2 regions of the Aromatoleum evansii genome follow, and region 1 is predicted to be linked to the other one. Evidence: predicted binding sites of a transcription regulator. Region 1 holds the regulator's gene; the other holds the start of a gene.
The links. The regulator sigma-54, encoded in region 1, starts transcription at its own class of promoters, with help from an activator protein. The targets are predictions, from matches to a motif close to TGGCACGCTTNCTGCTNA.
Positions count from the first base shown of each region.

Region 2: the regulator sigma-54 is predicted to act here: its motif matches at 7,143-7,160, upstream of adh (aldehyde dehydrogenase).

Region 1 is NZ_CP141259.1:5,020,290-5,036,081, reverse strand. Features, by position in the region: gene ilvA (threonine ammonia-lyase, biosynthetic) at 1-1,472, opposite strand, end outside; gene hprK (HPr(Ser) kinase/phosphatase) at 1,559-2,500, opposite strand; gene ptsN (PTS IIA-like nitrogen regulatory protein PtsN) at 2,469-2,954, opposite strand; gene hpf (ribosome hibernation-promoting factor, HPF/YfiA family) at 3,091-3,417, opposite strand; gene U5817_RS23565 (RNA polymerase factor sigma-54) at 3,447-4,895, opposite strand; gene lptB (LPS export ABC transporter ATP-binding protein) at 4,917-5,639, opposite strand; gene recX (recombination regulator RecX) at 5,626-6,075, opposite strand; gene recA (recombinase RecA) at 6,093-7,127, opposite strand; gene U5817_RS23545 (nicotinamide-nucleotide amidohydrolase family protein) at 7,213-7,692, opposite strand; gene U5817_RS23540 (phosphatidylglycerophosphatase A) at 7,697-8,176, opposite strand; gene thiL (thiamine-phosphate kinase) at 8,198-9,157, opposite strand; gene U5817_RS23530 (flagellar assembly protein A) at 9,303-11,252, shown strand; gene U5817_RS23525 (branched-chain amino acid ABC transporter permease) at 11,269-12,198, opposite strand; gene U5817_RS23520 (branched-chain amino acid ABC transporter permease) at 12,269-13,153, opposite strand; gene U5817_RS23515 (ABC transporter substrate-binding protein) at 13,241-14,458, opposite strand; gene U5817_RS23510 (ABC transporter ATP-binding protein) at 14,487-15,215, opposite strand; gene U5817_RS23505 (ABC transporter ATP-binding protein) at 15,208-15,792, opposite strand, start outside.
Region 2 is NZ_CP141259.1:3,518,381-3,534,172, reverse strand. Features, by position in the region: gene U5817_RS16560 (DnaJ C-terminal domain-containing protein) at 1-609, opposite strand, end outside; gene U5817_RS16555 (TonB-dependent receptor plug domain-containing protein) at 814-2,841, shown strand; gene rocF (arginase) at 2,873-3,814, opposite strand; gene U5817_RS16545 (DMT family transporter) at 4,140-5,045, shown strand; gene U5817_RS16540 (sigma-54-dependent Fis family transcriptional regulator) at 5,300-6,895, opposite strand; gene adh (aldehyde dehydrogenase) at 7,218-8,738, shown strand; gene U5817_RS16530 (DUF779 domain-containing protein) at 8,920-9,282, shown strand; gene U5817_RS16525 (ABC transporter substrate-binding protein) at 9,513-10,505, shown strand; gene U5817_RS16520 (ABC transporter permease) at 10,568-11,326, shown strand; gene U5817_RS16515 (ABC transporter ATP-binding protein) at 11,327-12,091, shown strand; gene U5817_RS16510 (ABC transporter ATP-binding protein) at 12,096-12,878, shown strand; gene U5817_RS16505 (PQQ-dependent catabolism-associated beta-propeller protein) at 12,939-13,925, shown strand; gene U5817_RS16500 (ABC transporter substrate-binding protein) at 13,942-15,123, shown strand; gene U5817_RS16495 (ABC transporter permease) at 15,140-15,792, shown strand, end outside.

The DNA.
Region 1 (15,792 bases):
TCGTAGCCGAGCCGGTCGAGGAAGTCCTGGAAGGCGCCCTTGTCCTCGGGCGGCACCTGCATGCCCACCAGCACGCGGCCGAAATCGGAGCCGTGGTTGCGGTAGTGGAACAGGCTGATGTTCCAATCCGAATGCAGGCTGGTGAGGAAGTTCATCAGCGCGCCGGGACGCTCGGGGAATTCGAAGCGGTACACCAGTTCGTTGTTCACGTGCGGTGCCCGGCCGCCGACCATGTAACGGATGTGGCTCTTCGCCATCTCGTCGTCGGTCAGGTCCACCGCGGGCAGCTCGTGGCGTTCCAGCATCTCGACCACGCGCGTCGCCTCGGCACGGTTATGCACCGCGACGCCGACGAAGATGTGGGCCCGCTGCGGATCGGCGTAGCGGTAGTTGAACTCGGTGATGTGACGGTTGCCGATCAGGCTGCAGAACTTGCGGAAGGAGCCCGGCCGCTCGGGGATCGTTATTGCGAACACTGCCTCGCGCTGTTCGCCGACCTCGGCGCGCTCGGCGACGAAGCGCAAGCGGTCGAAGTTCATGTTCGCGCCGGAAGCCACGGCAACCAGGTTCTTGCCGTGCAGGTTGTGGCGTTTCGCGTACTCCTTCGCGCCGGCGACCGCGAGGGCGCCCGAGGGCTCGAGGATGGAGCGTGTGTCCTCGAACACATCCTTGAGCGCCGCGCAGATCGCGTCGTTGTCGACCAGAATCATCTCATCGACGTACTGCTGGCACAGGCGGAAGGTCTCCTCGCCAACAAGTTTCACCGCAGTGCCGTCGGCGAACAGCCCGACCTGCTCGAGCTCGACGCGCCGGCCTTCGGCGAGCGAGCGCGTCATCGCGTCGGCGTCCACGGTCTCCACGCCGATGATCCTGGTTTCGGGGCGCAGGCGCTTGATGTAGGCCGCCACGCCGGCGATCAGGCCGCCGCCGCCGACGGCGCAGAACACCGCGTGGATCGGGTCAGGGTGCGCGCGCAGGATCTCCATGCCGATCGTGCCCTGGCCGGCGATCACGTCCGGGTCGTCGTAGGGATGGACGAAGGTCAGCTTCTCGGTCTTCTCGAGCTCCACCGCGTGGGCGTAGGCGTCGGAGTAGGAGTCGCCCGCGAGCACCACCTCGCCGCCGCGCGCCTTGACCGCCTCGACCTTGATCTGCGGCGTGGAGGTCGGCATCACGATCACCGCGCGCACGCCCATGCGCTGCGCGGAGAGCGCGACGCCCTGCGCGTGGTTGCCGGCCGAGGCGCAGATCACACCGCGCTTGAGGGCCTGCGGCGACAGGTGCGCCATCTTGTTGTACGCGCCGCGCAGCTTGAAGCTGAACACCGGCTGCATGTCCTCGCGCTTCAGGAAGACGCGGTTATGCACGCGCTCCGAGAGGTTCGTGGCGAGGTCAAGCGGCGTTTCCTCGGCCACGTCGTAGACGCGGGCATTGAGGATCTTTTCCAGGTAATCCGGTGTTGCGGCAGTCATCGGGGAAGCCTTCGCGGGGCGGCGCAAAGACATTGAGCGTATCAGCCGATGCGGCACTGCGGCAAGCGTCTTGCCGGCCGTGCCGTTCAGAGGGTTTCGCCGTCCGCGTCGAGCAGGCGCTGCTGGCGGTCGATGAATTCCTGCGTCGAATCGATGCCGCGCAACTGCAGGATGGTCGAGCGCACGGCAGCTTCGAGCAGCACCGCGATGTTGCGTCCGGCCGCGACCGGCAGGGTGGTGCGGATCACCGGCACGCCGAGGATGTCCTGCGTCTCGCGCTGCACCGGCAGGCGCGAGGGGTCGGACTGGCCCGGCAGGCGGCGTTCCAGATGCACGATCAGGCGCAGGCGCATCTTGCGCCGGCAGGCGGTCTCGCCGAAGATCGTGCGGATGTTGAGGATGCCCAGGCCGCGCACCTCGATGAAGTCCTTGAGCATCTCCGGGCAGCGCCCTTCGAGCACGGTCGGCGCGATGCGCGAGAACTCGACGATGTCGTCGGCGACCAGCCCGTGACCGCGCGAGATCAGCTCGAGCGCGAGCTCGGACTTGCCGGCGCCCGAGCTGCCGGTGATGAACACGCCGATGCCGAGCACGTCCATGAACACGCCGTGCAGGGAGATCTTCTCGGCGAGCTCGCGCGACATGTACAGGCGCAACTGGTCGATCACGCTCGCGGAGGGCTGCGGCGTCGTGATCAGCGCGACGTCGGCGTATTCGCAGATGCCGCGCAGGATGTCGGGGATCGCGCAGCCGTCGGCGACGATGATCGCCGGCGGGCGCGCACCGATGATCTCGGTGAGGTGGTGGGCGACCTTGTCGCGCGCATGGCGCTGCGCCCACGCGAGTTCGGCCGCGCCCAGGATCTGGATGCGCGTCGGGTGGATCAGGTTGAGGTGGCCGACGAGGTCGGCTGGCCAGATGCGCTCTTCGTTGACCGAGATGACCCGGTCCAGCCGGCCGCTGACGTGCGTCAGCTCCAGCTGTTCGCGGTGCAGGTCATACAGCCGCGCGACGCTGGTCTGCCGCATGCGGGCCCCAGGAGGCGAACAGCGAATGGATCGTTGCGACGTCGGGTGCGTTCTGCAGTTGCTCGCGGAAATCGCGGTCGCTGAACATCTGTGCGAGCTCGGAGAGCAGTTGCAGGTGGGTCTCGTTGGCCTGCTCGGGCACCAGCAGCACGAACAGCATCGTGACCGGGCGGCCGTCGGGGGCGTCGAACTGCACCGGGACCGAAAGGCGCAGGAAGGCGCCGGCGGCGTCCTTCAGGCCCTTGATGCGGCCGTGGGGAATGGCGATGCCCTGGCCCAGGCCGGTCGAGCCGAGGCGTTCACGTGAAAACAGGCTGTCGAAGACGACGCTGCGGGCGATGCCCTGATTGTTCTCGAACAGGAGGCCGGCTTGTTCGAAGACGCGCTTCTTGCTGCTCGCGTCCAGATCGATGACGACGTTCGAAGGAGGCAGGAGTTCGGCGATGAGGCTCATGCGGATCACCACCTGCACGACACGGGCCGTGCCGCTGCCGATCGGGGGCGGGAGGAGGCTCGGGGTGTGCGGCAGGCGCGGGTTGAAAACGCGCGAATTATAAACACACCCCGGACCCCCGGCGTGAACTAAAGGATCACAGCTCGGTCGGTTGCTGGTGCTTCAGCGTGTCGTGGCCATGGTCGTGGTTCTTGCCCTTGTATTTGAGCACCTGGCGGTCGAGCTTGTCGGCCATGCTGTCGATCGCCGCGTACATGTCACCGTCCTCGCTCTCGACGTAGATGTCCTTGCCGCGCACGTGCAGCGTGACTTCCGCCTTCTGGCGCAGCTTCTCCACCGACAGGATCACGTTGACGCTGGTCACGTTGTCGAAGTGGCGGATGACGCGATCCAGCTTGGTGTTGACGTACTCGCGGATCGCGGGGGTGACTTCGACGTGATGTCCGGTGATGGTGAGATTCATGATGTTTCCTCGTATTGTCAGATCGTCTTTCAGATCGCTTTGCGCAGGCTGACCGGCGGGATATTGAGTGACTCGCGGTACTTCGCGATCGTCCTGCGTGCCACCACGATACCCTGCTGGCCCAACAACTCGGCAATTTTCGCGTCGGACAGGGGCTTTTTCCTGTCTTCGGCCTCCACCAGCTGGCGAATCAGCGCTCGAATCGCCGTGGAAGATGCCGCCCCACCGGTGTCGGTGGCAACGTGGCTGCCGAAAAAATACTTCAGTTCAAACACGCCGCGCGGTGTGGCCATGAACTTCTGCGTCGTGACCCGCGAGACCGTCGACTCGTGCAGCTCGAGCTGGTCCGCGATCTCCCTCAACGTCAGGGGTCGCATCGCCACATCTCCATAATCGAAGAACTGCCGCTGCTGGTCAACGATCGCCTGCGAAACCCGCAGGATGGTGTCGAAACGCTGTTGCACGTTCTTGATCAGCCAGCGTGCTTCCTGCAGCTGGCTGGTGAGTGCGCCGCCCGATCCGCGGTTCTGCTGCAGGATGCTGGCGTACAGCGAATTGATGCGCAGCTTGGGCATCGCCTCGGGGTTGAGCGTGACCGTCCAGCGGTTGCGCACCTTGCGCACGACGACGTCCGGCAGGATGTAGCGCGTCTCCTGCACCGAGTGCTGGGAGCCCGGATGCGGGTCGAGACGGCAGATCAGCGCGTGCGCGGCGCGCAGCGCGTCGTCGTCGCAGCCGGTGGCGCGCTTGATGCGCAGGAAGTTGCGCTCGGCGAGCAGGTCGAGGTGCTCGTCGACGATCTTCAGCGCGAGGTCGCGCGTCGGGCAGGAGGGCATCGCCCTGAGCTGCAGGCTCAGGCATTCCTGCGGGTTGCGCGCGCCGATGCCGGCCGGGTCGAGGTTCTGTACGTGGTGCAGCGCGATCGAGAGGTCGTCGAGGTCGTATTCGAGCTCGGGCGGCAGCAGCGGCAGCAGTTCTTCGAGCGACTGGTTGAGGTAGCCGTCCTCGTCCAGCGCCTCGATGATGAAGCGCACCAGCGCGCGGTCGCGGTCGGACAGCGGCGACAGGCTCACCTGCTGGTCGAGGTGGTCGCGCAGGCTGGTGCCGGCGGCCTGCAGTTCCTGGAAATCGGTGTCGTCGTCATCGTCGCGGTTCGAGGAGCCGCTGCTCGCGCTCGACCATTCGCCGGCTTCGTCGAAGCTTGCCGGCTCGCTCTCGCCATGCGCCTCCTCGGGGGAGGCAGGTGTTTCGGCCTGGTTGCCGGCGGCTTCGCTCGGCTCGCTCGAGCCCTGGGCCGCGCCCGGCGAAAAATCGCTGCCGTCGCCGTCCTCGCGCTCGAGCATGGGATTCTCGAGGAGGAAGCGTTCCAGCTCCTGGTTCAGCTCCAGCGTGGACAGCTGCAGCAGCTTGATCGATTGCTGCAGCTGCGGCGTCAGCGTGAGGTGCTGGGAGATCTTGAGCTGGAGGGACGGTTTCATGGCGCTTCGCCGATAGTGGGCTCAGAGGCGGAAATGCTCGCCGAGATAGACGCGGCGAACCTGTTCGTTGGCGACGATCTCGTCGGGGCGTCCGCTGGCGAGCACGCGGCCTTCGCTGATGATGTAGGCACGGTTGCAGATGCCGAGCGTCTCGCGCACGTTGTGGTCGGTGATCAGCACGCCGATGCCGCGGTCGCGCAGGAAGCGGATGATCTTCTGGATATCGAGCACGGCGATCGGGTCGACGCCGGCAAAGGGCTCGTCGAGCAGGATCAGGCGCGGGTCGGTCGCGAGCGCGCGGGCAATCTCGCAGCGGCGCCGTTCGCCGCCGGACAGCGAGACCGAGGTGTTGTCGCGCAGGTGCGCGATGCCCAGTTCCTCGAGGAGTTCCTCGAGAAGCTCGTCGACGCGTGCGCTGCCGAGGCCCCGCAGCTCCAGCACGGCGCGGATGTTCTCGGCGACGGTGAGCTTGCGGAATACGCTCATTTCCTGTGGCAGGTAGGACAGGCCGAGGCGCGCGCGCGCATGCACGGGCAGGTGCGTGAGCTCGGCGTCGTCGAGGCGGATGTCGCCGCCGTCGGCACGCACGAGGCCCACGATCATGTAGAAGCAGGTGGTCTTGCCGGCGCCGTTGGGGCCGAGCAGGCCGACCACTTCGCCGCTGCCGACCTCGAAGCCGACATCGTGGACGACGGTGCGCGCCTTGTAGCGCTTCTGCAGTCCGGCGACCTTAAGCAGACTCATCGGGGTTCTCTTTCAATATCTTGCGTATCACGTCGGTGCCGAAGCCGCGCCCCTGCAGGAATCTCGCCTGCCTGGCCCACTCGCGCGCGTCGGCCGGCGTGGCGCCGAACTTGCCGCGCCACACGGTGCGGGCGCGTTCGACGTCATCCTCGACCGCCTCGACATCGAGTGCGGCGTCTATCGTGTCGCGTCCGACGCCGCGCTGGGCGAGCTCACGGCGCAGCCGCGCGGTGCCGAAGCGGGCGGCCTTGCTGCGCACCCAGGCTTCGGCGAAGCGGTGGTCGCTGAGCAGGCCCAGTTCGGTGATGCGGTCGAGCACGTCTTCGATCTCGTCGGCGGAGCCGTGCGGGGCGAGCTTGCGGGCGAGCTCGGCGCGCGAGTGCTCGCGGCGCGCGAGGTGCCGCAACGCGCGTTCCCGCAGGCTCGTCTCCGGCATGATCCCGTGAAGGGGCGTCAGGCCGCCTCGGCAGCCGGTTGCGCGGGCTCGGCCGGCAGTTCCTTGAGGCCGACCGCGACGCGCACCTTGTTCTCGATCTCGCGCGCGAGCGCCGGATTGCCGCGCAGGAACTCGCGCGTGTTGTCCTTGCCCTGGCCGATCTTGTCGCCCTGGTAGGAGTACCAGGCGCCCGCCTTGTCGACGATCTTCTTCTCGACGCCGAGGTCGATGATCTCGCCTTCGCGCGAGATGCCCTCTCCGTAGAGAATGTCGAAGTGCGCTTCCTTGAACGGGGGCGAGACCTTGTTCTTGACGACCTTGCAGCGCGTCTCCGAGCCGACGACCTCGTCGCCCTTCTTGATCGCGCCGGTACGGCGGATGTCGAGGCGCACGGAGGCGTAGAACTTGAGCGCATTGCCGCCCGTGGTGGTCTCCGGGTTGCCGAACATCACGCCGATCTTCATGCGGATCTGGTTGATGAAGATCACCAGCGTGTTGGTGCGCTTGATGTTGGCGGTGAGCTTGCGCAGCGCCTGGCTCATCAGGCGGGCCTGCAGGCCGGGGAGCTGGTCGCCCATCTCGCCCTCGATTTCGGCCTTGGGGGTGAGTGCCGCGACCGAGTCGATGACGACGATGTCGACGCCGCCCGAGCGCACCAGCATGTCGGCGATCTCGAGCGCCTGCTCGCCGGTGTCGGGCTGCGAGATCAGCAGATCGGTGATGTTCACGCCGAGCTTTTCGGCGTAGCCGACGTCGAGCGCGTGCTCGGCGTCGATGAAGGCGGCGGTGCCGCCGAGCTTCTGCATCTCGGCAATGACCTGCAGCGTCAGCGTGGTCTTGCCGGACGATTCCGGGCCGTAGATCTCGACGACGCGGCCGCGCGGCAGTCCGCCGAGGCCGAGCGCGATGTCGAGTCCGAGCGAGCCGGTCGAGACGGTCTGGATGTCCTTCTCGACGTTGCCGTCGCCCATCCGCATGATCGAACCCTTGCCGAACTGCTTCTCGATCTGCGAGAGCGCGGCGGCGAGGGCCTTGGCCTTGTTGTCGTCCATGTCCTGTCCTTTCAAAACGTTGGGGAATTATGGCACAGAGATTGCTGGTGCGCTGCAGGTCACTATTACGGTGCCCTGAAAATGATTATGTCATCAAGCCGGCGAGTGCGTGGATGACCGCCTGGCGCCGGATCCGGGTGCGGTCACCGGTGAAGTGAACGGTTTCGCTGCGCAGTTCGCCGTCACGTTCGCCCCACGCGAAGCACACCATGCCGACCGGCTTGGCGGCGGTGCCGCCGCCGGGGCCGGCGACGCCGGAAACCGCGAGGGCAAAGCGTGCGCGGCTGTGCGCGAGGGTGCCGGCGACCATTTCGCACACCGTCTCCTCGCTGACCGCGCCGCTGCCGGCGAGCGTCGCCGCAGCGACGCCGAGGAGCTCCTGCTTGGCCTCGTTGGAATAGGTCACGAAGCCGCGGTCGAACCAGCCGGAGCTGCCGGCGGTGGCGGTGACGGTCTCGGCGACCCAGCCGCCGGTGCAGGATTCGGCGCAGGCGAGCGTGGCACCGCGCGCGGCGAGCCAGTCGCCGACGCGGCGCGACAGGGCGTGCAGTTCGTCGTCGTTCATCGGATCACCCCAGCAAATGCTTCAGCACCGCAAGCGCGAGAATCGCATAGCCGGCGGCGATCAGGTCGTCGAGCATCACGCCGAAGCCGCCGCCGATGCGGCTGTCGGCCCAGCGGATGGGTTGCGGCTTGACGATGTCGAAGAAGCGGAACAGCACGAAGGCCGCCGCCTGCCACGCGAGGCCGGGCGGGGCGAAGAACAGCACCAGCCAGAACGCGACGATCTCGTCCCACACGATCGCGCCGTGGTCCGATGCGCCCAGGGCGCGGCCGGTGCGGTCGGCGGCGATGATGCCGGCGACGAAGAAGCTCGCGAGCAGCGCGAGGAAGACGAAATCCGAGATCGGCGCGCGCAGCAGTGGGTAGAGCAGCCAGGCGGCGAGGGTGCCGGCGGTGCCGGGGGCGCGCGGCGAGAGGCCCGAGCCGAAGCCGAGCGAGATGAAGTGGGCGGGGTGGCTCAGGAGCAGGCGGACGGTGGGACGCATGGACGGCTTGGGCGGGAGGATTCAGGCGAAATGGTCGTAGCCGGCGTGGGTCGTGGTGTGCTCGCGCCCGTCGGCTTCGCGAAGTACGAGTTCATCGGCGTTCGCGGTGATCGTGCCGATGCGCGACAACGGCAGTCCGTGCTTGCCGGCGAGGGCGGCGAGGTGCTCGCGTCGTGTCGGCGCCGCGGTGAAGAGGAGCTCATAGTCGTCGCCGCCGGACAGCAGGCAGCGCCGCGCGAGGACTTCGTCGGCCCCGCAGGCACGCAGGGCGGCCAGCGGCAGCGCTTCGACCTCGATGCGCGCGCCGCAGCCGGAACATTCAAGGATGTGGCCGAGATCGCCGAGCAGGCCGTCGGAGACGTCGAGCATCGCGCTGGCGACGCCGCGCAGCGCCTGCCCGAAGGCGACGCGCGGTTGCGGGCGGTGCAGGGCAGCGAGACAGGCATGTGCCGCTGCGGGCGCGAGCGCCGCTTCGCCGCGCAGGTGCGCGAGGCCGAGTGCGGCGTGGCCCGGTTTCCCGGTGATCCACAGGTCGTCGCCGGCTCGCGCGTCGCCGCGCGTGATCGCGGCGCCCGCCGGCACTTCGCCGAAGATGGTCACGCACAGGTTCAGCGGGCCGCGTGTGGTGTCGCCGCCTGCGAGATCGACGCCGAATACGTCGGCGCAGGCGAAGAAGCCGCGCGCGAAGGCCGCGATCCACGCTTCGTCTGCCGCCGGCAGCGACAAGGCCAGCACGGCCCAGCGCGGTTCGGCGCCCATCGCGGCGAGGTCGGAAACATTGACCGCGAGCGTCTTCCAGCCCAGCGCCTCGGGCTCGGCGTCGGCGAAGAAATGCGTGCCGGCGACCAGCATGTCGGTCGATACGGCCAGTTGCATGCCCGCGCGTGGCGTGAGCAATGCCGCGTCGTCGCCGACCGACAGGGTTGTGTGCCGTGCGGGGCGGGTGAAGTGGCGGCGGATGAGGTCGAACTCGGAGGGCATGGGGGGCGGGCGCGGTTGGTCGCGCGCAAGCTTACCGCAGTCGTGGCGGCTGCGCCCAACGGTGCCCGCACGCGGAGCGCCCATGCGGGGCGCGGACGGGTAAGATGAAAACAAATGTTGCGGGCAAGGGGACGGAATGGTTGCCATGGTGGCCGATGCTCTGAGCGATGGGGACGATCCCCTGCCGGATTTCATCGTCCGCGACGAGGGCGGGCTGTGGGTTGAGCTGTCGCGCCTGGGAGGATCCGCCGAGTTCCGCGCGTGGGTCGATCAGACATTCATCCGCGGCGTCTGTTTCCGCGGGCTCGATTACGCCGCCTTCCAGCATTTGGCCTTCGACTGCGAGGCAGGGCGCGCGGATGATGAAGCCCGGGCATGCGTGGCCGCGGGACGGCCGTCGCGCGTGCGTTTCTCCTCGGGCATGAGCCATGTGCTGCCGGTGCGCATTCCCCTGTATCGCGGCCTGAAGATTTCCGGCGCGCGTGCCGAGTATCTGTTCGAGCCGGTGAGCATCGAGTGCACGGTGCCGCGTACCGCCGAGGGCGGCGGGGCGGGGGGGCAGGAATTCGACACGGTCGCTCAGAAAACCCGGCTCGATTTCGACGAGTTCGTCGCGCAGGCGTGGCTCAAGGGGCTGCGCTGCGGCATCGACGAGGCGGTTGTCCGCGATGCGATCGGGAACGAGCGGACGGGCAGGATCGTCATCGCCCACGCGGTACCGCCGGGTGCCGGCCGCGACGCGGGGGTCGAGGAGCTGTCGAGCGGCCTGCATCGGGATGACGCCCCGGGATTGCTGCCGGACGGACGTGTCGACCTCGCCCGCTTTCGCAACCGCTTTCCGCAGATCCGCGCGGGCGAGAAGCTGTTGCGCAAGCTGCCGCTCGTGCTCGGTGCGCCGGGCCGCGAACTCGACGGCCGGGCAGTGGCGCCCGCGCTGCCGAAGGATATCGACTTTGCCGCGCTCGCCGGCACGGGGACGCGCGTCGAAAACGACGCGGAGGGTGAGTTTCTCGTCGCGACGATCGACGGCTTCCTCGACATCGACGAGGCTTCGAGCAAGGTTTCGGTCACCGAGAAGATCGTCAATCGTGCCGGCGTGAGCCTGCGCACGACGGGCGACCTCGTGCTGATGGGCGACGATTACGAGGAGCATGGCGAGATCCAGGAAGGTCGTGTGGTCGAGGGGCTCAACGTGACGACCTTCGCCGACGTGTTCGGCAAGATCGTGTCGCGCGGGGGCACCGTCGTGCTGAAGAAGAACGTGAGTGGCGGGGCGATCGTGAATCCGGGCGGGCAGGTCGCCGTCGAGGGCCGTGCAAGCGGCGCGACGATCCTCGCGCCGGATGGCGAAGTGACGCTGCAGTATGCCGAGAACAGCCTGATCGTGGGGCGTCGCGTCGTCGTGCGGGAACGGGCGATCGGTTGCGACATCCTCGCGGACGAGCTGGACATCGCCCTCGTGGAGGCGTCCGTGCTGGCGGGGCGCACGGTTGCCGTTGCGCAGGTGCGTCCGCACGGGCCGGCCGAGACCGTCGTGTCCGTCCTGCTGCCGCCCGAGGATTCGCAGGGCGAGTTGGTCCGGGCGGCGCACGCGCAGCTCGCAGAGCTGCAGGCGGTCGACGAGCAGGCCAGGCAGATCATGGAGGCCCTGCGCGCACGCCCCGGGGTGGGCAATTACCTGACGGTCGCCGCCAGGGTGCAGCGACAGGAGATTGTCTTGAACGCCGAGCAGCAGGCGGCCTTCCACAAGCTGCGCGACAGTGTGATGCCGGTGCTGAAGGCGATGGCGCAGGTGTCGGAACAGGGCAAGGCGCGTGCGGCTCATCGCGAGAAACTGCTGGCGGCGATTGCCGGGGTGGAAGCGGCGCGGCAGGCGGCGGTCGCTTCGATCCACTGCAGCGTGGCGGACATCGGGGGCGAGCTGATCGTGCACGCGCGGCATCTGGCGGCCGATGCGAAGCCGCCGCAAGGGCTCGCACCGGGCGAGCTGAGGGCCTTCCTGCGGGCGACGCCGGGCGGGACCCGTCCGCTGTTTGCCGGCAGCGGCGGCAGCTTCGACTGGAGTCCGGCCGGGAGCTCAGGCGAGCAGGGTTGAACTCCCGGTGCCGTTGTCAGGGGCGGATGCCCGAACGCTTGATCAGCAGTGCGACTTCGCCGACGACGCCGCGGCGGAAGGCGAGCACGCACACGACGAAGATCACGCCGGTCAGCACGGTGACCCACTGGCCCAGTTCCGCGCCGTAGTTCTGCAGGCTGACGACGATGGTCGCGCCGACGATGGGGCCGAACACGGTGCCCACGCCGCCCAGCAGGGTCATCAGCACGACTTCGCCGGACATGTGCCAGTGCACGTCGGTGAGGGAGGCGAGCTGGAACACCAGCGTCTTGGTCGCGCCGGCGAGGCCCGCGAGCGCGGCCGAGAGCACGAAGGCGAGCAGCTTGTAGCGATCGACGTCGTAGCCGAGCGAGATCGCGCGTGGCTCGTTTTCGCGGATCGCCTTCAGCACCTGGCCGAAGGGCGAGTCGATCGCGCGGTCGATGACCCAGAAGCCGAACAGGAACACCGCGAGCACGAAGAAATACATGTTCATCGTGTCGGCGAGATCGATGAGGCCGAACAGGCGCCCGCGCGGAATGCCCTGCATGCCGTCCTCGCCGCCGGTAAAGGGGAACTGCAGCGCGAGGAAGAACACCAGTTGCGCGAGCGCGAGCGTGATCATTGCGAAGTAGATGCCGGCGCGGCGGATCGCGAGGCTGCCGAAGATGAAGCCCAGCACGGCAGCGCCGGCGCTGCCGGCCAGCAGGCCCAGTTCCGGCGACAGGCCGAGCCCCTGCATCGCGTAGCCGCAGATGTAGCCGGCGGAACCGAGGAAGGCCGCGTGGCCGAAGGACAGCAGGCCGGTGTAGCCGAGCAGCAGGTTGAAGGCGCAGGCGAACAGCGCGAAGCACAGGATCTTCATCACCAGCACCGGGTAGACGACGAAGGGCGCGACCAGCCCGATCAGGAGCAGGACGATCCAGCCGATGTGTTTGCCGTTCATGATGCGATTCCCGGTGCGGAGGCGCCGTGGGGCGCGGGGGGCAAGGCTGTGGGGTGGCGCGGCATGGCGCTCATCGCTCCCGTCCGAACAGTCCGGCCGGCCGTAGCAGCAGCACGATGCCCATGATGACGAAGATCACCACCGCGGAAGCTTCCGGATAGAACACCTTGGTCAGGCCTTCGATCAGGCCGAGGCCGAGGCCGGTGACGATCGAACCCATGATCGAGCCCATCCCGCCGATGACGACCACGGCGAACACGACGATGATGAGGTTGGAGCCCATCACCGGGTTCACCTGCAGCACCGGCGCGGCCAGCACGCCGGCGAAGGCCGCGAGCGCGACGCCGAAGCCGTAGGTGAGCGTGATCATCAGCGGCACGTTGATGCCGAAGGCCTGCAGCAGCTGCGGGTTCTCGGTGCCTGCGCGCAGGTAGGATCCGAGCTTCGTGCGCTCGATGATGAACCAGCTGCCGAAGCACACGACCAGCGACACCGCGATGACCCAAGCGCGGTATTTCGGCAGGAACATGAAGCCGAGGTTGAAGCCGCCCGCGAGCAGCTCGGGGACCGGGTAGCTTTCGCCCGAAATGCCGAAGCGGTAGCGGAACAGCCCTTCGATGATCAGCGCGAGGCCGAAGGTGAGCAGCAGGCCGTACAGGTGGTCCAGCTTGTACAGATGCTTGAGCATCGTTCGTTCGATCAGCATGCCGAACGCCCCGACGACGACGGGGACGGCGATCAGCGCGACCCAGTAGTTGAGCCCGAGCCAGTTCAGGCCGATCCACGCGCAGAAGGCCCCCATCATGTACAGCGCACCGTGCGCGAAGTTGATGATGTTGAGCAGGCCGAAGATGATCGCCAGCCCGAGGCTGAGGATCGCGTAGAACGAGCCGTTGATGAGCCCGATCAGCAGCTGCCCCATCAGGGCCTGGATCGGAATGCCGAAGATGTCCATGGTCTCGCGCTCGGATGTCGGTGCGGGCCGCGGGGTCGTGCGCGCCTGCGGCGCTCACGACCCCTGCTCATGGCCGGGCTGGCGTGCCTACTTCTTGACCAGCGGGCACTTGCTCTCGGCCAGCGGGATGAAGGCGTCCTCGCCCTTGATGACTTCGCGGATGTGGTAGTAGTCCCACGGATACTTCGACTCGGACGGCTTCTTCACCTGCGCGAGGTACATGTCATGCACCATGCGGCCGTCGGCGCGCACCTTGCCGTTCTTGGCGAAGAAGTCGTTCACCGGCATCTCGCGCATCTTCGCCATCACCGCCTTGGCCTCGTCGGTGCCGGCGGCCTTCACGGCCTTCAGGTAGTGATAGACGGACGAGTAGTTGCCGGCCTGAACCATCGTCGGCATGCGCTTCATCTTCTCGAAGTAGCGCTTCGACCACGCGCGCGTCTCGTCGTTGTAGTCCCAGTAGAAGCCCGTCGTCAGGTACATCCCCGCCGTGGCCTCGAGACCGAGGCTATGCACGTCGGAAATGAACATCAGCAGGCCGGCGAGCGACTGCTTGGGCGTGATGCCGAACTCCTTGGCCTGCTTGATCGAGTTGATCGTGTCCGCGCCCGCGTTGGCCAGCCCGATCACCTGTGCGCCCGAGGCCTGCGCGCTGAGCAGGAAAGACGAGAAGTCGCTGCCCGGGAAGGGGTGGCGAACGCTGCCCAGCACCTTGCCGCCGCTCTTGGTGACCACCTCCGAGGTGTTCTTTTCGAGCGAATGGCCGAAGGCGTAGTCGGCGGTGATGAAATACCAGTTCTTGCCGCCCTGCTTGACGACCGCCTTCGCGGTGCCGACCGGCAGCGAGTAGGTGTCGTAGGTCCAGTGCACGGTGGTGTCGTTGCACTGCTCGTTGGTGATCGGCGTCGAGCCCGCGCCCGACACGAGCGAAATGCGGTTCTTCTCGTTGGCGACCTTCATCACCGCGAGCGCGGTCGAGGTCGTCACGAGGTCGACGATGGTGTCGACCTTCTGCGTGTCGAACCACTCGCGTGCCTTGTTGGCCGAGATGTCGGCCTTGTTCTGGTGGTCGGCGGAGATGACCTCGATCTTGAAGTCCGGTTTCTCCTTCGCGATGAAATCCTCGACCGCCATTTTCGTCGCCTCCACCGTGCCGGGGCCGGCAAGGTCGGAGTAGGTGCCCGACATGTCGGTGAGCACGCCCAGCTTCACCGCACCGTCGCTGACGTTGGTGGCCGCCTGCGTGAATGCCGGTGCGAACGCGACGGCAGCGGCCACTGCCGAACCCAGAATCTTGCGCTTCATCCTCTCTCTCCTCCTCGTGTGCCGGGGCTCAGACGCCCAGCAGTTTTTGCAGCAGGGGCATCTTCGAATCGAGCTCGTCCTTGCTCACCATCTCGACGATGCGACCGTGTTCGATCACGTAGTGGCGGTCCGCGAGCGGCGCCGCAAAGCGGAAATTCTGTTCGACCAGGATGATGGTCAGGCCCTTCTCCTTGAGCTGCGCGATGACGCGGCCAAGCGCCTGCACGATCACCGGCGCGAGGCCCTCGGTGATCTCGTCGAGCAGCAGCAGGCGCGCGCCGGTGCGCAGGATGCGCGCCATCGCCAGCATCTGCTGCTCGCCCCCCGAGAGCCGGCTGCCGGGGCTGTTGCGCCGCTCCTTGAGATTGGGGAACATCTCGTAGATCTCGTCGAGCGACATCCCGGTGCTGTTCACCGCCGGCGGCAGCAACAGGTTCTCCTCGGTCGAGAGGCTCGCGTAGATGCCGCGCTCCTCGGGGCAGTAGCCGATGCCCAGGTGCGCGATGCGGTGCGTCGGCAGGTCGATGACCTGGCGGCCGTTGATCATGATCGAGCCGCTGCGGCGGCCGACCAGGCCCAGGATGGCCTTCAGCGTCGTCGTGCGGCCGGCACCGTTGCGTCCCAGCAGCGTCACTAGCTCGCCGCGGTTCACCTGGAAGTCGATGCCGTGCAGGATGTGCGACTCGCCGTAGAACGCGTGCAGGTCGTTCACCCGCAGCATCTCGGAATCGGGCGTGAATGCGCTCGCCTTAGCCATGTGCGGTACCCATGTAGGCTTCCAGCACGCGCGCATCGGCCGAAACGACGTCGTAAGGCCCCTCGGCGAGCACGGCGCCGCGCTGCAGGACGGTGATCGTGTCGCAGATGTGCGAGACCACGCCGAGGTTGTGTTCGACCATCAGCACCGTGCGGTTCGCCGCGACGCGCTTGATCAGGTCGGCCACACGACCGACGTCCTCGTGGCCCATGCCCTGCGTCGGTTCGTCGAGCAGCATCAGCTCCGGCTCCAGCGCCAGCGTCGTCGCGATCTCCAGGGCGCGCTTGCGCCCGTAGGGCAGCTCCACCGTCACCGAGTCGGCGAAGGTCTGCAGGTCGACCGATTCGAGCAGTTCCATCGCGCGCCCGTTGAGCACGTCGAGGCTCTTTGCCGAACGCCAGAAGTGGAAACTCGTGCCGAGTTTGCGCTGCAACGCGACGCGCACGTTCTCGAGCACCGACAGGTGCGGGAACACCGCAGAGATCTGGAAGGAGCGGACGATGCCACGGCGGGCGATCTGCGCAGACTTCTCCGGCGTGATGTCGATGCCGTTGAAACGGATCGTGCCGCGGGTGGG
Region 2 (15,792 bases), 1.5 Mb from region 1:
TCCGGCGGGGGCCGGGGCGCCCTGTCCGGCGAGCCGGATGATCTGCCCTTCGCGCACGCCGGCGGGAATCTTCACGTTGAGCGTGCGCGTCGCGTAATGCACCCGGCCAAGCTCATCGGGCTGCGGCAGGCGCAGGCTGAGCTGGCGGGGCGCACCGGTGTAGGCGTCTTCGATGTCGAGCAGCACCTGCGCGTGGTGGTCCTCGCCGCGCGCATGGCGCGCGCCGCTGCCGTGGCGGCTGAATCCGCCCATGCCGCCCATGCCGCCCATGCCCCCGAACAGCTGGCTGAAGAAGTCGCTGAATTCCTCCGCCTCGCGGGGCGAGAAACCGTGCGTGGTGAAGCTGAAGTCGCCGCTCCAGCCCGGTGGTGGCCGGAACTCGTCGCCCGCATGATAGGCGCCCCCGAGGCGGTCGTAGGCGGCACGCTTCTCGGGGTCGGAGAGTACGGTGTAGGCCTCGTTGACTTCCTTCATGCGCGCTTCGGCCTGGGTCTCCTTCGAGACGTCGGGGTGGTACTTGCGCGCGAGGCGGCGAAACGCCTTCTTGATCTCATCGGGCGTGGCATTTCGGTCCACCCCGAGAATCCCGTAGTAGTCCTGGTATTTCATGTGTCGTTCCGATGAATGGATGCCGGCTGGTCCGGCACATCCAAGATGGGTGACATCGACCCTGCAATCAAGTCCCTCGTGTGCATCGGAGCGTGCCTGCTGCCACGGCAAAGCCCGGACGTCGATTGACCGGGAGCGGGTGCCGCCCCGATACTCGCCGCTTCGAATCGCGACCAGGGGAGTCGTGTGCAGTCGGTCACAAGAATGTGCAGCGGAACCGCCCTGGCAGTCGCGGCGGTGCTCGGAAACGCGCCGGCGACGGCAGACGACAATCTATTCTTCAGCGAACTGCCCGTGGTGGCGAGCGTGAGCCGCTTGCCGCAACGCCAGGTGGATGCGCCGACGGCGGTCACCGTGATCGATCGCGAAACCATCCGCGCATCGGGAGTGCGGGCGCTGAACGACGTGTTCCGGCTCGTGCCGGGCTTCCAGACCTTTCCGCACAACACCGATCCGGCGCGGGTGACCTATCACGGCATCACCGACGAGGACTATTCGCCGCGCGTGCAGGTGCTGGTGGATGGCCGCTCGCTGCATTCGCCGCTGTTCCGCAGCGGTGTGAACTGGGCGCTGATGCCGGTCGCGCTCGAAGACATCGAGCGGATCGAGGTCGTGCGCGGCTCAAACACCACGTCCTACGGCACGAACGCCTTCCTCGGCGTGATCAACATCATCACCGTCGATCCCGCGCTCGTGCGCGGCGTGTCGGTGGCGGCCAACCACGGCAGCCAGGGCGTTCGCGACTACACGCTGCGCGGCGGCGCGCGGCTGGGTGAGGACGGCGAGCTGCGCCTGACCTACCAGCAGCTCGACGACGACGGGCTTGAGGACCGGTACGACTGGATTGACAGCTTCCGCTCTCGCCTGCTGGACCTGCGCGCCGCCTGGCGCCTCGGCGTGCGCGACGAACTCGACCTGCACGCGGGCCGGATCGAGGGGGTGATGACCGTCGGGCGCCTGGACAAGGACTTCGTGAACCGCAACGGCGAGCTGTTCCGCAGCGATCCGGGGAATCCGATCCGCGATTTCGACCAGTCGAGCACCTGGCTGCAGCTGCGCTGGCTGCGCACCCTGTCCGAGGATTCCGACTTCTCGCTGCGCTATGCCTATTCGGTGGACGAGGCGAGCGACGACTACGTCGATCCCGGTCTTCCGGCCGGTTTCGCGCATGTCGACGAATCCGGTGACCGCGGTCACCGCAACGAGATCGAGGCGCAGCATACGTTCTCGCCCTTCGACAAGACGCGGCTCGTGTGGGGGGCGAGCTGGCGGCAGAACGCGCTGCGCTCGAAGAGCATGCTGTACGGGGAGGGCAAGGTGTCGCGCGACGTCAGCCGCGCCTTTGCGAACGTGGAATGGGCGGCTGCGGCCTGGTTCACCGGCAACCTCGGCGTTTCGTCGGAATACGATTCGATTGCAGGCAATAACGTGTCGTCGCGCGCGAGCGGCAGCTTTCACGTGAACACCGCGAATACCGTCCGCGTCGGCTACACGCGGGCGTGGCGCACGGCGAGCATCCTCGACTACCGCGCGAACTTCCGCAGCAGCGCGACGCGCGCGGAGCTGACGGGAACACGCAACCTGCCGGCCGAGAGCCTGGATAGCTGGGAAGTCGGCTACCTCGGCGACTGGAAGGACTGGCGCATGAGCCTGGACGTGAGGGGTTTTCGCGAACGCGTGGGCGACCGCCTGTTCCTGATCGACCCCAACGTGCGCGACCGCCTGGGGGATCAGGTGACGCCGATCCAGGACATCCGCATCGACGGCATCGAATACCAGTGGAAGTGGCAGCCGGTCGAAGCGACGCGCCTGATGGTGTCGCAGAGCTTCATCCGCATCGACAGCGAATACACGGACGAAGCGCTGACGCCGGTGAGCAATCTCGTGACCCGACGCGGTCGCAAGGAGCTGGTCGACGCCTTCGCCGAGCAATCCGCACCGCGACGCGCCTCATCCCTGCTGTGGATGCAGAAGCTGCCGTACGGCCTGGAGGGTTCCATCGCGCGCTACTGGGTCGATCCGATGCGCTGGACCCGCAACACAGCGGTCGGGAGCTACGTGCGTACCGACGCGCGCCTGGCTTACCCGTTCCGCATCGCGGGGCAGGGCGGCGAGGTGGCTTACACGGTGCAGTCGCTCGATGGCGACCACGGCGAGTTCAAGTCCGACGGCAGCCCGGCCGACCGCGTCGTCGGCCGTCGTCACTGGGTGTCGCTGCGGCTCGATTTCTGAGCCCGTAAGCGGGCTGGAGACTGCCGCCGCTTCAGCGTTTGCCGCGCGTCTGCCGGTGCATGCGCATCAACGTGCTCTTGCCGAACAGGCTCTCGACGAGGTCGACGGCCAGCTCCGCCGTCATGTTGCGGTGGTCGAGCGCGGGGTTGAGCTCGACGATGTCGAGCGAGGCGAGCTGCTCGGTGTCGGCGATCATCTCCATGCACAGTTCTGCCTCGCGGTAAGTGGGACCGCCGCGCACGGTGGTGCCGACGCCCGGTGCGATGGTCGGGTCGAGGAAATCGACGTCGAGGCTGACGTGCAGGTGCGTGTTTTCGTCGACGCCGGCGAGTGCCTGTTCCATCACCGCACGCATGCCGACTTCGTCGATGTAGCGCATGTCGAATACTTCCACGCCGAGTTCGCACAGGAAGCGCTTCTCGCCCTCGTCGACGCTGCGGATGCCGATCTGGCGGATCTCGGCCGGGAGCATTGCCGGGATGTGGCCGCCGATGCGCGTCAGCACTTCCGGGCCGTGGCCGCACAGGCAGGCGACGGGCATGCCGTGGATGTTGCCCGAAGGCGTCATCGTTGCGGTGTTGAGGTCGGCGTGCGCATCGAACCACAGCACGCGCAACTTCTTGCCGACGCTGCGGCAATGGCGCGCGACGGCGCTGATCGAGCCGATCGCGAGGCAGTGGTCGCCGCCCATCATCACCGGCAGGCGCCCGGCACGCAGCTCCGCGTAAACGGCCTCGTGCAGGATCTCGTTCCACTGTGCGACCTCCTGCAGGTGACGGAAGCCGCCGACCGCGGGCAGGTTGGGGTTGGTGGGGCCGGCGAGGTTGCCGCAGTCGCGCACGTCGGCGCCGAAGGCCGCGATCGCCGCGTGAATGTCCGCCACGCGCAGGGCCTCGGGGCCCATGCTGGCGCCGCGCGTGCCGGCGCCGACGTCGGTGGGAACGCCGATCAGGCTAACGTTGAGATTCGTCATGGTCTTGGTCTGCCCCGGGGCACGCGTCGTACGCGGCGGTTTAAGGATTCGGTTCGACCGGGTCCGGCGAGGAGTGGTTCGCCGGGCCCGGTCGTAGCTTCACGGCCCTGGTCGATGCCGATTTGCAGGGCCGAACTTTGAAGGATGCGGGCGTCAAACAGAATCGATAATTTTGTAGCGAAATACCACCAATCTGGCGAAATGTCAGGATCGAATGTCGATATGTTCAAATGCGGCATCTTTCGACCGTCTGCGGCTACCTCAGCTCGGGTATAAAGGCGCCTCGGCCGCATCGCGGCGAGATGAATTGTATGGGAGCCGGTGAATGAAGCGCGCGCAGGCCAACGGCCTCCTGCTGGTTGCAGCACTGATCTGGGGAACGGCCTTCGTCGCCCAGCAGACGGGCATGCGCGACGTGGGGCCCTTCACCTTCACCGGCGTGCGCTTCCTGTTCGGCGCCGTGGTGATCCTGCCGCTGGTCGCGCGCGAGCTGCGCCGCCTCGGGCGGCGCGGCGTGTGGTTGGATGGCCGCGACCTGGCCGGCGGCCTTGTGCTGGGCGTGGTGCTGTTCCTCGGCGCGGCCTTCCAGCAGATCGGCATCGCCGGCACCTCCGTGAGCAACGCCGGTTTCCTCACAGCCCTGTATGTGCCGCTGGTGCCGGTCGCGAGCGCGCTGCTGTTGCGCGAGCGCCTGCATTGGTCGGTGTGGCCGGCGAGTGCGGGCTGCCTCGGCGGCACCTTCCTGCTCGGGGGGGGCAGCCTCGCGGCGCTGTCGACGGGCGACCTGTGGGTGATCGCGAGCGCGGTGTTCTGGGCGGCACACGTGATGATGGTCGGACGGGTCGCCGCGCGCCACGGGGCGCCGATCACGATCGCGTGCCTGCAATTCGTGATGTGCGGCGTGCTGGGCATGGCGAGCGGTTTTTACGCCGAGGTCGTCAGTCTGGACGCGCTGGAGCGCGCGCTGCCGTCGATCGCCTACGCGGGCATCCTCTCGGTCGGCCTGGGATTCACGCTGCAGGTGGTCGCGCAACGCCACACGCTCGCGGCCGATGCGGCGATCCTGCTGAGCTGCGAGACCTTGTTTGCTGCACTCGCTGCGCGCATCTTCGTCGGCGAGGTGCTCACGCCGATGCAATTGGTGGGCGGCGGGCTGATCTTCGCGTGTGTGATGGCGATCCAGCTGCTGCCGCTCGCCCGGGCGCGCAGCGAGGCGGTGCAGCCAGCCTGACTTGTCGGGGCTGCGATCAGATACCACCGTTCGCCCTGAGCGAAGTAATCCCCGCCGCGGCGAGGCAAAGCGAGACGAAGAAACAGCCTCCGTTCGCCCTGAGCTTGTCGAAGGGCGGGGTCTCGGCAGGGCTTCGACAGGCTCAGCCCGAACGGTATTGGGCAGTCTGCAATGACATATGGAAGCTGTCTCTTGAGAGCGTGTCGAAGGGCTTAGGGCGAACGGTATTGGGTTGTCGGGTTAGTAGCCGAGGCTCACGCCGCGTTCTCGAACAATTCCGGCGGGATGTCCTCGGGGCACAGCTGGCTGGCCTCGTCGCCCATCAGGGCGAGCACGAGGCGGAGTTGGTTGCGCAGTTCGCGCAGGTTGCCCGGCCAGCGGTGTCGGTGCAGCAGGGCGAGGGCTTCGGGGCAGACATAGATCGACCGCCCGCCGCCGGCCTCACGCACGAAATGGCGCACCAGCTCATCGAAGTCGTCGCGCTCGCGCAGGGGCGGCAGGCTGATGATGTGGCCGCCGGACGCCTCGAAGGTGCGCAGGTCGAGTCGACCATCGCGGCGCAGCTCGGCGAGCGGCTGCCGTGCGGCACCGATCACGCGGGCGCGGCTGCCGTCGTGGGCGTCGAAGAGCCGCGCCTGCAGCGTGGCGGGCAGGGCGTCGATCTCCACCAGGAAGAGGATGCCGTTGGCGGCCTGTGCCCAGGCGCGATCGAGTTCCGCCGCCGCGGCTTCGCCGTCGGGCAGGGCTGTGCAGTCGATGCCGATCAGCGGTGCGTCCACGGTCGGTTTGTGGTCTTCATGGAAGGCGCGCACGAGATGCGCCTTGCCGGTCCCCATCTCTCCTTCGATCAGCAGCGGTGTCCATTCGGTCGCGCAGTTGCGCAGCGTGTCAACGATGCGCGCCATGCGTCCGTCGCCGTGGGCAATCGCACCCAGGCGTGAGTCGTCGCGGCGGGCGGTTCCGGCGCCGGATTCCGTGTCGGCGCGGCGCCGCGTCCGCAAGTTGGCACGCGCGATGAGTGTGCGTCCCTTCAGGTCGTAGAGCGGGAAGGGGGCGTCGGGCGCCTGCGCGGCCAGCGCGACGAGACTGCTCCAGGGCGTTGCGAAGCAGGCTTCGTAGGTCGTCGCGGGATGTCGTGCGTCCAGCCCGAGCATGCCGCGTCCCTTGCGGTTGCTAGCGACGAGCCGGCCGCCTTCGTCGAATACGACGAGGGCGTGCAGGGGATCTGCGAGCGCATCGCGGCGTGTGTGGAAGTGCAGGGTCAGGAAGCCGTCGTCCAGCGTTTCGAGCAGGCGGTGTTCGATCAGTTCGGCCGTGGTGCGCAGCAGTGCCTCGGCATGGGTCAGGTTCTCGCGCGCGTCCGACGACACATCGAGGATGCCGAGCATGCCGCCGGTCGGCGCGAGGATGGGGGTCGCGACGCAGGTCAGGATGCGGTTGCGCGCGAGGTAATGCTGGTCGCCCTGAACGGTGACGACCGTGCCGGTGTGCAGCGCCGTGCCGATCGCGTTGGTGCCCATCACGGCCTCGCTCCAGTCGACGCCGGGCCGCAGCGCAACCCGGCTGGCGCGGTCGAGGAAATCCGTGTGGCCCAGCGCGCTGAGGATCATGCCCTGGCGGTCGGCCAGCAGCACCGTGGAGGACGGGCTGCCGATCTGGCGGTACAGGCCTTCGATCATCGGGCGCGAGAAGGCCAACAGGCGGTTGTTTGCCGCGATGCGGTCCGTGAGTTCGCCCGGCGCGAGCGCCGTGTCGTTGAGCGGTTCGTCCGGCCGCAGCCCGTGCTCGCGGCTGCGCTGCCACGATGCGATGAGGGATTCCGGCCGGGATGTCGGGGGTGAAGCTGCCATCATGGGGTGCGATGAAGCATGAATCATTCCTTTCGAGCTGAAACCCTCGTGCTACCAGGGGTTTCGCGCAAGTGAGGGAATCGTCGAGCCCGCGCATCTGTCCCGCATTGGGACAGGTGTTGTCTTGTTGAGCAGCGGAGGACAGGGGCGGACACGCCTGCGGAGCGTCGCCGGAATGTCCCGTTTTGAGGCGCAAATGTTTGTGCACAAAAGGAAAACCGCCTCCCCCGAGAATATTCGACGGGGCTGGCACGCCGCCTGCGGAAGGGATGGCGACGCGAGACAGCGTTTTGACCACCCAACACTTCTGGAGACGAGTTCAATGATCTACGAGATGCCCGGCAAGGCAGGCGCCAAGGTCCAGTTCAAGACGCGCTACGACAACTTCATCGGCGGCAAGTGGGTCGCCCCGGTGCGCGGGCAGTACATGGACAACATCACCCCCATCACCGGGCGCAAGTTCTGCGAAGTGGCGCGCTCCAGCGCCGAAGACATCGAGCTCGCGCTGGATGCCGCGCATGCCGCCGCCGACAAGTGGGGCCGCACCCCCGTCGCCGAGCGCGCCCGCATCCTGACCCGCATCGCCGACCGCATCGAGGAGAACCTCGAACTCGTCGCCTACGCCGAGACGGTCGACAACGGCAAGCCGATCCGCGAGACGATGGCCGCCGACATCCCGCTCGCGATCGACCACTTCCGCTACTTCGCCGGTTGCATCCGCGCGCAGGAAGGCTCGCTCGCCGAACTCGACGACAACACCGTCGCCTACCACTTCCACGAGCCGCTGGGCGTCGTGGGCCAGATCATCCCGTGGAACTTCCCGATCCTGATGGCGGCGTGGAAGCTCGCGCCGGCGCTTGCCGCGGGCAACTGCGTGGTGCTGAAGCCTGCCGAATCGACCCCGGTCGGCATCCTCGTGCTGATGGAGCTGATCGCGGACCTGCTGCCGGCGGGCGTGCTCAACATCGTCAACGGCCTCGGCCGCGAAGCCGGCGTGCCGCTCGCGACCAGCAGCCGCATCGCCAAGATCGCCTTTACCGGCTCGACCACCACCGGCCGCCTGATCATGCAGGCCGCGTCGCAGAACATCATCCCGGTGACGCTGGAACTTGGCGGCAAGTCGCCCAACGTGTTCTTCGAGGATGTCGCCGCGGCCGACGACGAGTTCTTCGACAAGGCGATCGAAGGCTTCGTGCTGTTCGCGCTGAACCAGGGCGAAGTGTGCACCTGCCCGTCGCGTGCGCTGATCCACGAGTCGATCTACGACCGCTTCATGGACCGCGCGCTCGCCCGCGTGAAGGCGATCAAGCAGGGCAACCCGCTCGACACCGAGACGATGATCGGCGCGCAAGCCTCGACCGAGCAGATGCAGAAGATCATGTCCTACATCGATCTCGGCAAGCAGGAGGGCGCGCAGCTCCTGACCGGCGGCGAGGCGGCACGCTTCGGCGGTGACATCGCGGAAGGCTTCTACATCAAGCCGACGGTGTTCAAGGGCCACAACAAGATGCGCATCTTCCAGGAGGAAATCTTCGGGCCGGTGCTGTCGGTGACGACCTTCAAGGATGAGGCCGAGGCGCTCTCCATCGCCAACGACACGCTCTACGGCCTGGGCGCCGGCGTGTGGTCGCGCGACGGCAGCCGCGCCTACCGCATGGGCCGCGGCATCAAGGCCGGCCGTGTGTGGACCAACTGCTACCACCTGTACCCCGCGCACGCCGCGTTCGGCGGCTACAAGCAGTCGGGCATCGGTCGCGAGACCCACAGGATGATGCTCGACCACTACCAGCAGACCAAGAACCTGCTGGTGAGCTACAGCCCCAACGCGCTCGGATTCTTCTGAGCGCGTTGCCAAGGTCTCGCGCTCGCGTCCTTCCGGGCGCGAGGCCGGTCGGGCGCATCCAAACGCCCGTCTTGCTCATGGTGTTCTTCTCTCCCTCTCTTCCGTCTACAGCGGTGGAGATTCACGGGCGGCCCAGGCCGCCCGTTTTTTTCGCCGCGTCGCGGCGTGCAAGGAGTCAGTCATGGTCCAGCGTGTCATCGCCACCGAAAGTGCCGAAGAACTCATCGCACGTCTCATCACGAAGCACGGCCCGGTGATGTTCCACCAGTCGGGCGGCTGCTGCGACGGCAGCGCGCCGATGTGCTATCTGCGCGCGGAGTTCCTGACCGGTCCTGCCGACATCCTGCTCGGCGAGATCGGCGGCAGTCCCTTCTACATCAGCCGCGCCCAGTATGAATATTGGCAGCATACGCAGCTGATCATCGATGTCGTCGAAGGTCGCGGCGGGATGTTCTCGCTCGAGGGGCCGGAAGGGCTTACCTTCCTCACTCGCTCGCGCCTATTTACGGACGAGGAACTGGATCAGCTCGCAAAGGCCGCCTGATCATGCTCTATGCTTGAAGGACGTGTCCGGGCCGCTTCAACGGTCCGTGACATGCGGCTCTCCACCGGGTGTTCCGAAATGGAGCAGGTGTTCCATCGTGGAGCAGGTGAATCGGCGTGGGGGCGAATGCGAACCGGTGACGCATTGCTGGATCGAATCCTGCATTGGTACTACGACCTCGGCCGGCTCGATCCGGCAGATGGCAACACAAGAACGATGGAGACACTTCGATGCTGCGCCACTTCACGCGTGCGTGCCTTGCGGCCGCTGCGCTCTTCGCCTGCCTGATCGCCCCGCTCGGCGCCGCCGATCCGGCCGTGATCCGCATCGGCGTGCTGCAGTACGGCACCGTGAGCTGGGAGCTCGAGGTGATGAAGCGCCAGGGCTTTGCCGAACGCGAGGGCGTGCGCATCGAGGTGGTGCCGCTCGCGCAGAAGGACGCGGCGAACGTCGCGCTGCAGGGCGGGGCGGTGGACCTCATCGTGAATGACTGGATCTGGGTCGCGCGCCAGCGCGCCGAAGGGCGCGACTTCGCCTTCGTGCCGTACTCGCGCGCCGTGGGCGGCATCATGGTGCGACCGGATGCAAATGTGCGCACGCTCGCCGACCTGCGCGGGCAGCGCCTGGGGGTCGCCGGTGGTGCGCTCGACAAGAGCTGGCTCTTGCTGCGTGCCTATGCGCGCAAGACCGTCGGCGAGGACGCCGCGACGCTGGTGAAACCCGACTTCGGCGCACCGCCGCTGCTCAACGCGCTGATGCTCAAGGGGGAGCTTCCGGCGGTGATGAACTTCTGGCACTTCTCGGCGCGTCTGCGCGCGGCGGGGATGCGCGAGCTCCTGTCCCTCGACGAGGTCCTCAAGGGGCTCGGCGTCGATGGCGAGTTGCCGATGATCGGCTGGGTGTTCCGTGACGAATGGGCGGCGAAGAACCGCGCGGCCTTCGAAGGCTTCCTGCGGGCGGGCGCGCAGGCGCGGCGCCACATGCAGACCTCCGACACGGTGTGGGAGGAGCTGCGCCCGCTCACGCGCGCCGAGGACGACGCGACGCTCGCGGCCTTGCGCGACGGTTTCCGCGCAGGCATTCCCGGCGAGGACGTCGCGCACGCTGAGCGTACTGCGCGGCGCGTGTTCGCGATCCTCGCGCAGGAGGGTGGAGCTGAGCTCGTCGGCGCCGCCACGGCCTTGCCCCCCGGCACCTTCTGGCGCACGGGCGCCCCGCGCTGATGAAGGCCGGTGCCGATGAATCCGCTTCCTGGCCGCTGCCGGCCGCGCCGCTCAGGCGAGCGATGAAACGCCACGGCCCGCAGGGCGAAGGGTGGTTGCGTGCGGTTTCACTCGCCGCCTTCCTTGTGCTGTGGCAGCTCGCAGCAACGCTTTTTGCCAGCCAGACGCTGCCCCCACCGGCCGCCGTTTTCGCGCGCATCGCCGCCGAGACCTCCTCGCTCGCACTACCCACGCACCTGGCCATCACGCTCGCGCGCGTCGCCGTCGCCTTCGGGCTGGCGATGGCCCTCGGTGCCGCGATCGGCATCGCCATGGGGCGCTGGCGCCGGCTCGATGCGCTGCTCGACGGCTGGCTCGTGCTCGGGCTCAACATCCCCGCGCTCGTCACCATCATCCTGTGCTACGTGTGGTTCGGGCTGAACGACGCCGCCGCGATCGTTGCCGTGGCGCTCAACAAGATCCCCACCGTCGTCGTCACCGTGCGCGAAGGCGCGCGCGCCATCGATGCCCGCCTGATGCAGGTCGCCCACGCCTACCGTCTGCCGCGGCTGCGCACCTTCACCCACGTCTATCTGCCCCAGCTCTATCCCTACCTGATGGCAGCCGCGCGCTCGGGGCTGTCGCTCATCTGGAAGATCGTCCTCGTCGTCGAGCTTCTCGGGCGCAGCAACGGAGTCGGATTCCAGCTCAACATGTTCTTCCAGCTCTTCGACATCGCAGGCATCCTCGCCTACACGCTCGTGTTCGCCGCAGTCGTGCTCGTCGTCGAGGCGGCCGGGCTGCGTCCGCTCGAACGGCGGCTCACGCGCTGGAGATCCTGAATGCTCGACATCGCCATCGACCGCAAGACCTATCCCGACCGCGCCGGGGCCCCGCATCTGGCGCTCGCCGGGCTCAAGCTCACGGCCGCGCCGGGCGAGTTCGTGTGCGTGGTGGGCCCCTCGGGCTGCGGCAAGAGCACGCTGCTCAACGTCGTCGGCGGGCTCGATCGCGACGTCGAGGGCCGCGTGTGCCTCGCCGGCGCCGACACCGCCCACGACATCGGCTTCATGTTCCAGGAGCCGCGCCTGATGCCCTGGCTCACCGTGCTCGAGAACGTGCTGCTCGTCACCGACGCGAGCCCCGCGACGCGCCAGCGCGCGCGCGAACTCCTCGTCGCGATGGGCCTCGCCGACGTGCTCGACGCCTACCCCGGGCGCCTCTCCGGCGGCATGCAGCGGCGCGTCGCCCTCGCGCGCGCCTTCGTGATCGAACCGAAGCTGCTGCTGATGGACGAGCCCTTCGTCTCGCTCGATGTGCCCACTGCCAATCGCCTGCGCGCGATGCTGGTCGAACAGTGGCAGCGCTCGCGTGCGACCGTGCTCTTCGTCACCCACGACCTGCGCGAGGCGCTCGCGCTCGCCGACCGCATCTGCTTCCTCTCGGCCGCGCCCGGGCGTGTCGTGCTCGAACTCCCCCTCGCGCTCGCACGTCCACGCGCCCCGGATGGTGCCGCCGTGCAGGCGCTGCACGCCGAGCTTCTTGCCCGGCACCCTGAGCTCCTCGCGGGGCTCACCAGCGACCCGGACGAGATCAAGGATGAATGAGCGCATGAATGCCACCCTCGACGCCTCTCCCGTGAGCCGCAATGCGACGCAGGCGGGCGCCGCGCTCGAGCTCGCCGACGTGCGCAAGTCCTACGGCGCGCGGGAAGCCCTGCGCGGCGTCACGCTCGCCGTGCGCCGCGGCGAGTTCGTCGCGCTGCTGGGCCCCAACGGTGCGGGCAAGAGCACGCTGTTCCAGCTCCTGACCGGCCTCTTCAACGCCGACTCCGGGCGGCTCGTCGTGTGCGGCCACGACATCCGCAAGGCGCCGGTCGCGGCGCTCGCGCACCTGGGCGTGGTGTTCCAGCAGAGCACGCTCGACCTCGACCTGGGCGTCGCCGCGAACCTCAAGTTCCACGCCGCGCTGCACGGTCTCGGCGGGCGCCACGCACGCGAACGCGTCGCCGACGCGCTGGCCCGCCTCGGCCTCACCGAGCGCGCAGGCGACCCCGTGCGCGAACTCTCCGGCGGCAACCGGCGCAAGGTCGAGCTCGCGCGCGCCCTCGTGCACGAACCCGCAGTGCTGCTCATGGATGAGGCCACCGTCGGTCTCGACCCGGCCTCGCGCCGCCAACTCCTCGACGAAGTGCTCGCGCTGCGCGACCGTGGGGTGGCCGTGCTGTGGGCGACCCACCTCGTCGACGAGGCCGAAGCGGCCGACCGCGTCGTCGTGCTGCACCGCGGCCAGATCCTCGCCGAGGGGCGCCCGCAAGAGCTCGCCGCCCAGGCCGGTACCGCGACGCTCGCCGACGCCTTCCTGCACATGACGGGGGGCGAACGCAGCGACTGAACGCTTCTGCCGCCCTCATCGACCACAAGAACCAGAAACCACCCCGAGAGGAGACCCCGCTTGATCCCCCGCACCCCCCGCACCCGACTCATCGCCGCCGCTGTCCTCGCGCTCGCGGCTACCACCGCCGCCGCCAAAGGCACCGGCTACGTCTTCGTCAGCAGCGAGAACGACCACGCCGTGACCGTGCTCGACAGCAAGAGCTGGCAGGTCGTCAAGACCATCGCCACCGGCCAGCGCCCGCGCGACATGCGTCTCGCGCCCGACCGCAGCCAGCTCTATGTGATCGCCAGCAAGGCCAACCGTGTCGACGTCATCGACATCGCGCAGCTCAAGGTGGCGCACAGCATCCCCGTCGGCGAGGATCCCGAAATGTTCGACCTCTCGCCCGACGGCAAGCGCCTTTACGTCTCGAACGAGGAGGACGCGCAGGTATCCGTGATCGACGTCGCGACGAAGAAGGCCGTCGCCCGCATCGAGGTCGGCGAGGAGCCCGAGGGCGTGCGCCTGTCGCCGGACGGCAAGCGCGTGTATGCGACCTCCGAGGTCGCCAACATGGTCCACGTCATCGATACGGCAACGCACAAGATCCTCGCCAACGTCGTCGTTGCCAACCGCCCGCGCCGCTTCGCGATGACGCCCGACGGCGCCGAGGTGTGGGTCACGAGCGAGCTGGGCGGCAAGGTCACGGTGCTCGACGGTGCAACGAACGCGGTCAAGGCCACCGTCGCCTTCACGCCCAAGGGCTTTCGCGCCGACGACGTCACCCCGGTCGGCATCGCGATGACGGGCGACGGCAAGACCGCCTACGTCACGCTCGGGCGCGCCAACCACATCGCCGTGGTCGATGTCGCCAGCCGCAAGGTCGAGAACTACGTGCTGGTGGGCAACCGTGCGTGGGGAGCCACGCTCAATCGCGACGGCAGCCTCCTGTTCGTCGCCAACGGTCTTTCGGACGACATCTCCATCGTCGACACCAAGAGCCGCAAGGTGCTGCGTTCGGTGCCGGTCGGGCGCGTGCCGCACACGGTGGTGATCGACGATTGAGGGCGGCCCCATGCGCATGAACTTTGGACGACTCCTGCGGGTGAGCCTCGGCGTCACCGCGCTCGCCTTGACCGCCTCGGCCTTTGCCGCCACCAGCGTGCGCCTCGCTCACCTCGAGCTGGAGAGCGATGCGCGCTACGACGAGACGAAGCTCTTCTTCCGCGGCCTCGCGCAGCCCCTCGGCCGGCCCTTCGCTGGCGCCGAGGTCGCGTTGCGCGAAGCGCGCTTCGTCGGCCAGGCGGTGGGCGCCGAGTTCGCGCTCGAACGCGTCACGGGCGCCGACGCCAAGGCGCTCGCAGCAGCGATCGACAAACTCAACAAGGAAGGCGTGCGCTATTTCCTGCTCGATGCCCCCGGTGCGGTGGTGGCCGAGGTCGCGAAGGCGGTGCGGGGCAGGGAGCTGCTGCTCTTCAACGTTTCCGCACCCGACGATGCGCTGCGCCAGGCGCAGTGCCAGCCGAACCTCCTGCACACCCTGCCCAACGACGCGATGCGCATGGACGCGCTCGCGCAGTACCTGGTGTCGAAGAAGTGGAGGAACGTCCTCATGCTCGAAGGCCCGCGCCCCGAGGACAAGCTCATGGCGGAGGCCTTCGACCGTGCCGCGAAGCGCTTCGGCGTGAAGCTCGTCGAGCGTCGCCCCTTCGTGCTCTCCAACGACCCGCGCCAGCGCGACCAGGGCAACGTCGCGCTGCTCACCGCCGGCAGTGATCACGACGTCATCTTCGTCGCCGACACGGACGGCGAGTTCGCGCGCAGCGTCCCCTACCGCACGGTGCGCGCACGCCCGGTGGTGGGCAGCGAAGGCCTCGCCGCCGCGGCCTGGTCGTGGGCGTGGGAGCGCCACGGCGCGCCGCAACTCAACAGTCGCCTGGAAAAGCACGCCGGGCGCAAGATGGCCGACCCCGACTGGGCCGCATGGATCGCGGTGAAGGCGGTGGTCGAGGCGGTCGTGCGCACGCAGAACGCTCCCTTCGCCACGGTCGCGAAATACCTCAAGGGCGAGGAGATCACGCTCGACGGCTTCAAGGGCAACCGCCTGGGCTTCCGCCCGTGGGACAACCAGCTGCGTCAGCCCGTGCTGCTCGCCACCCACAACGCCGTGATCGAGCGCGCCCCGATCGCGGGCTTCCTGCACCCGACCAACAACCTCGACACCCTCGGCTTCGACCAGCGCGACAGCCGCTGCGCGTTCTGAACGGAAAGGATGGCCCATGAGACTCTCCCACGCCGGGCTCGCGCTGCAGGCCATCGCCGGGCGCGAGCTCGCCAAGTTCGTGCGCCAGGGCGGACGCTTCGCCTCGGCCCTCGTGCGCCCGCTGCTGTGGCTCGTCGTCTTCGCGGCGGGCTTCCAGAACGTCTTTGGCGTCTCGATCATCCCGCCCTACGACACCTACATCCCGTACCAGGTCTACATCGTGCCGGGCCTGCTGGGCATGGTGCTGCTCTTCAACGGCATGCAGTCCTCGCTCGCGATGGTGTACGACCGCGAGATGGGGATGATGCGGCTGCTGCTCACCGCGCCGCTGCCGCGCGGGTATCTGCTCTTCGCCAAGCTCCTTGCCGGCACCCTGCTGTCGGTGCTGCAAGCCTACGTCTTTCTCGTGATCGCATGGCTCTTCGGCGTCGAGGTGCCGTGGTCGGGCTGGCTCACCGCCCTGCCGGTGATCGTGCTCGCGGGCATGATGCTGGGCGCGCTGGGGCTGCTGCTGTCGGTGCAGGTGCGCCAGCTGGAGAACTTCGCCGGCACGATGAACTTCGTGATCTTCCCGATGTTCTTCGTCTCGCCCGCGCTGTATCCGCTGTGGAAGCTGGAGGAGTCAGGTGCGGCCGTCGTGCATGCGGTGGCGCAGTGGAACCCCTTCAC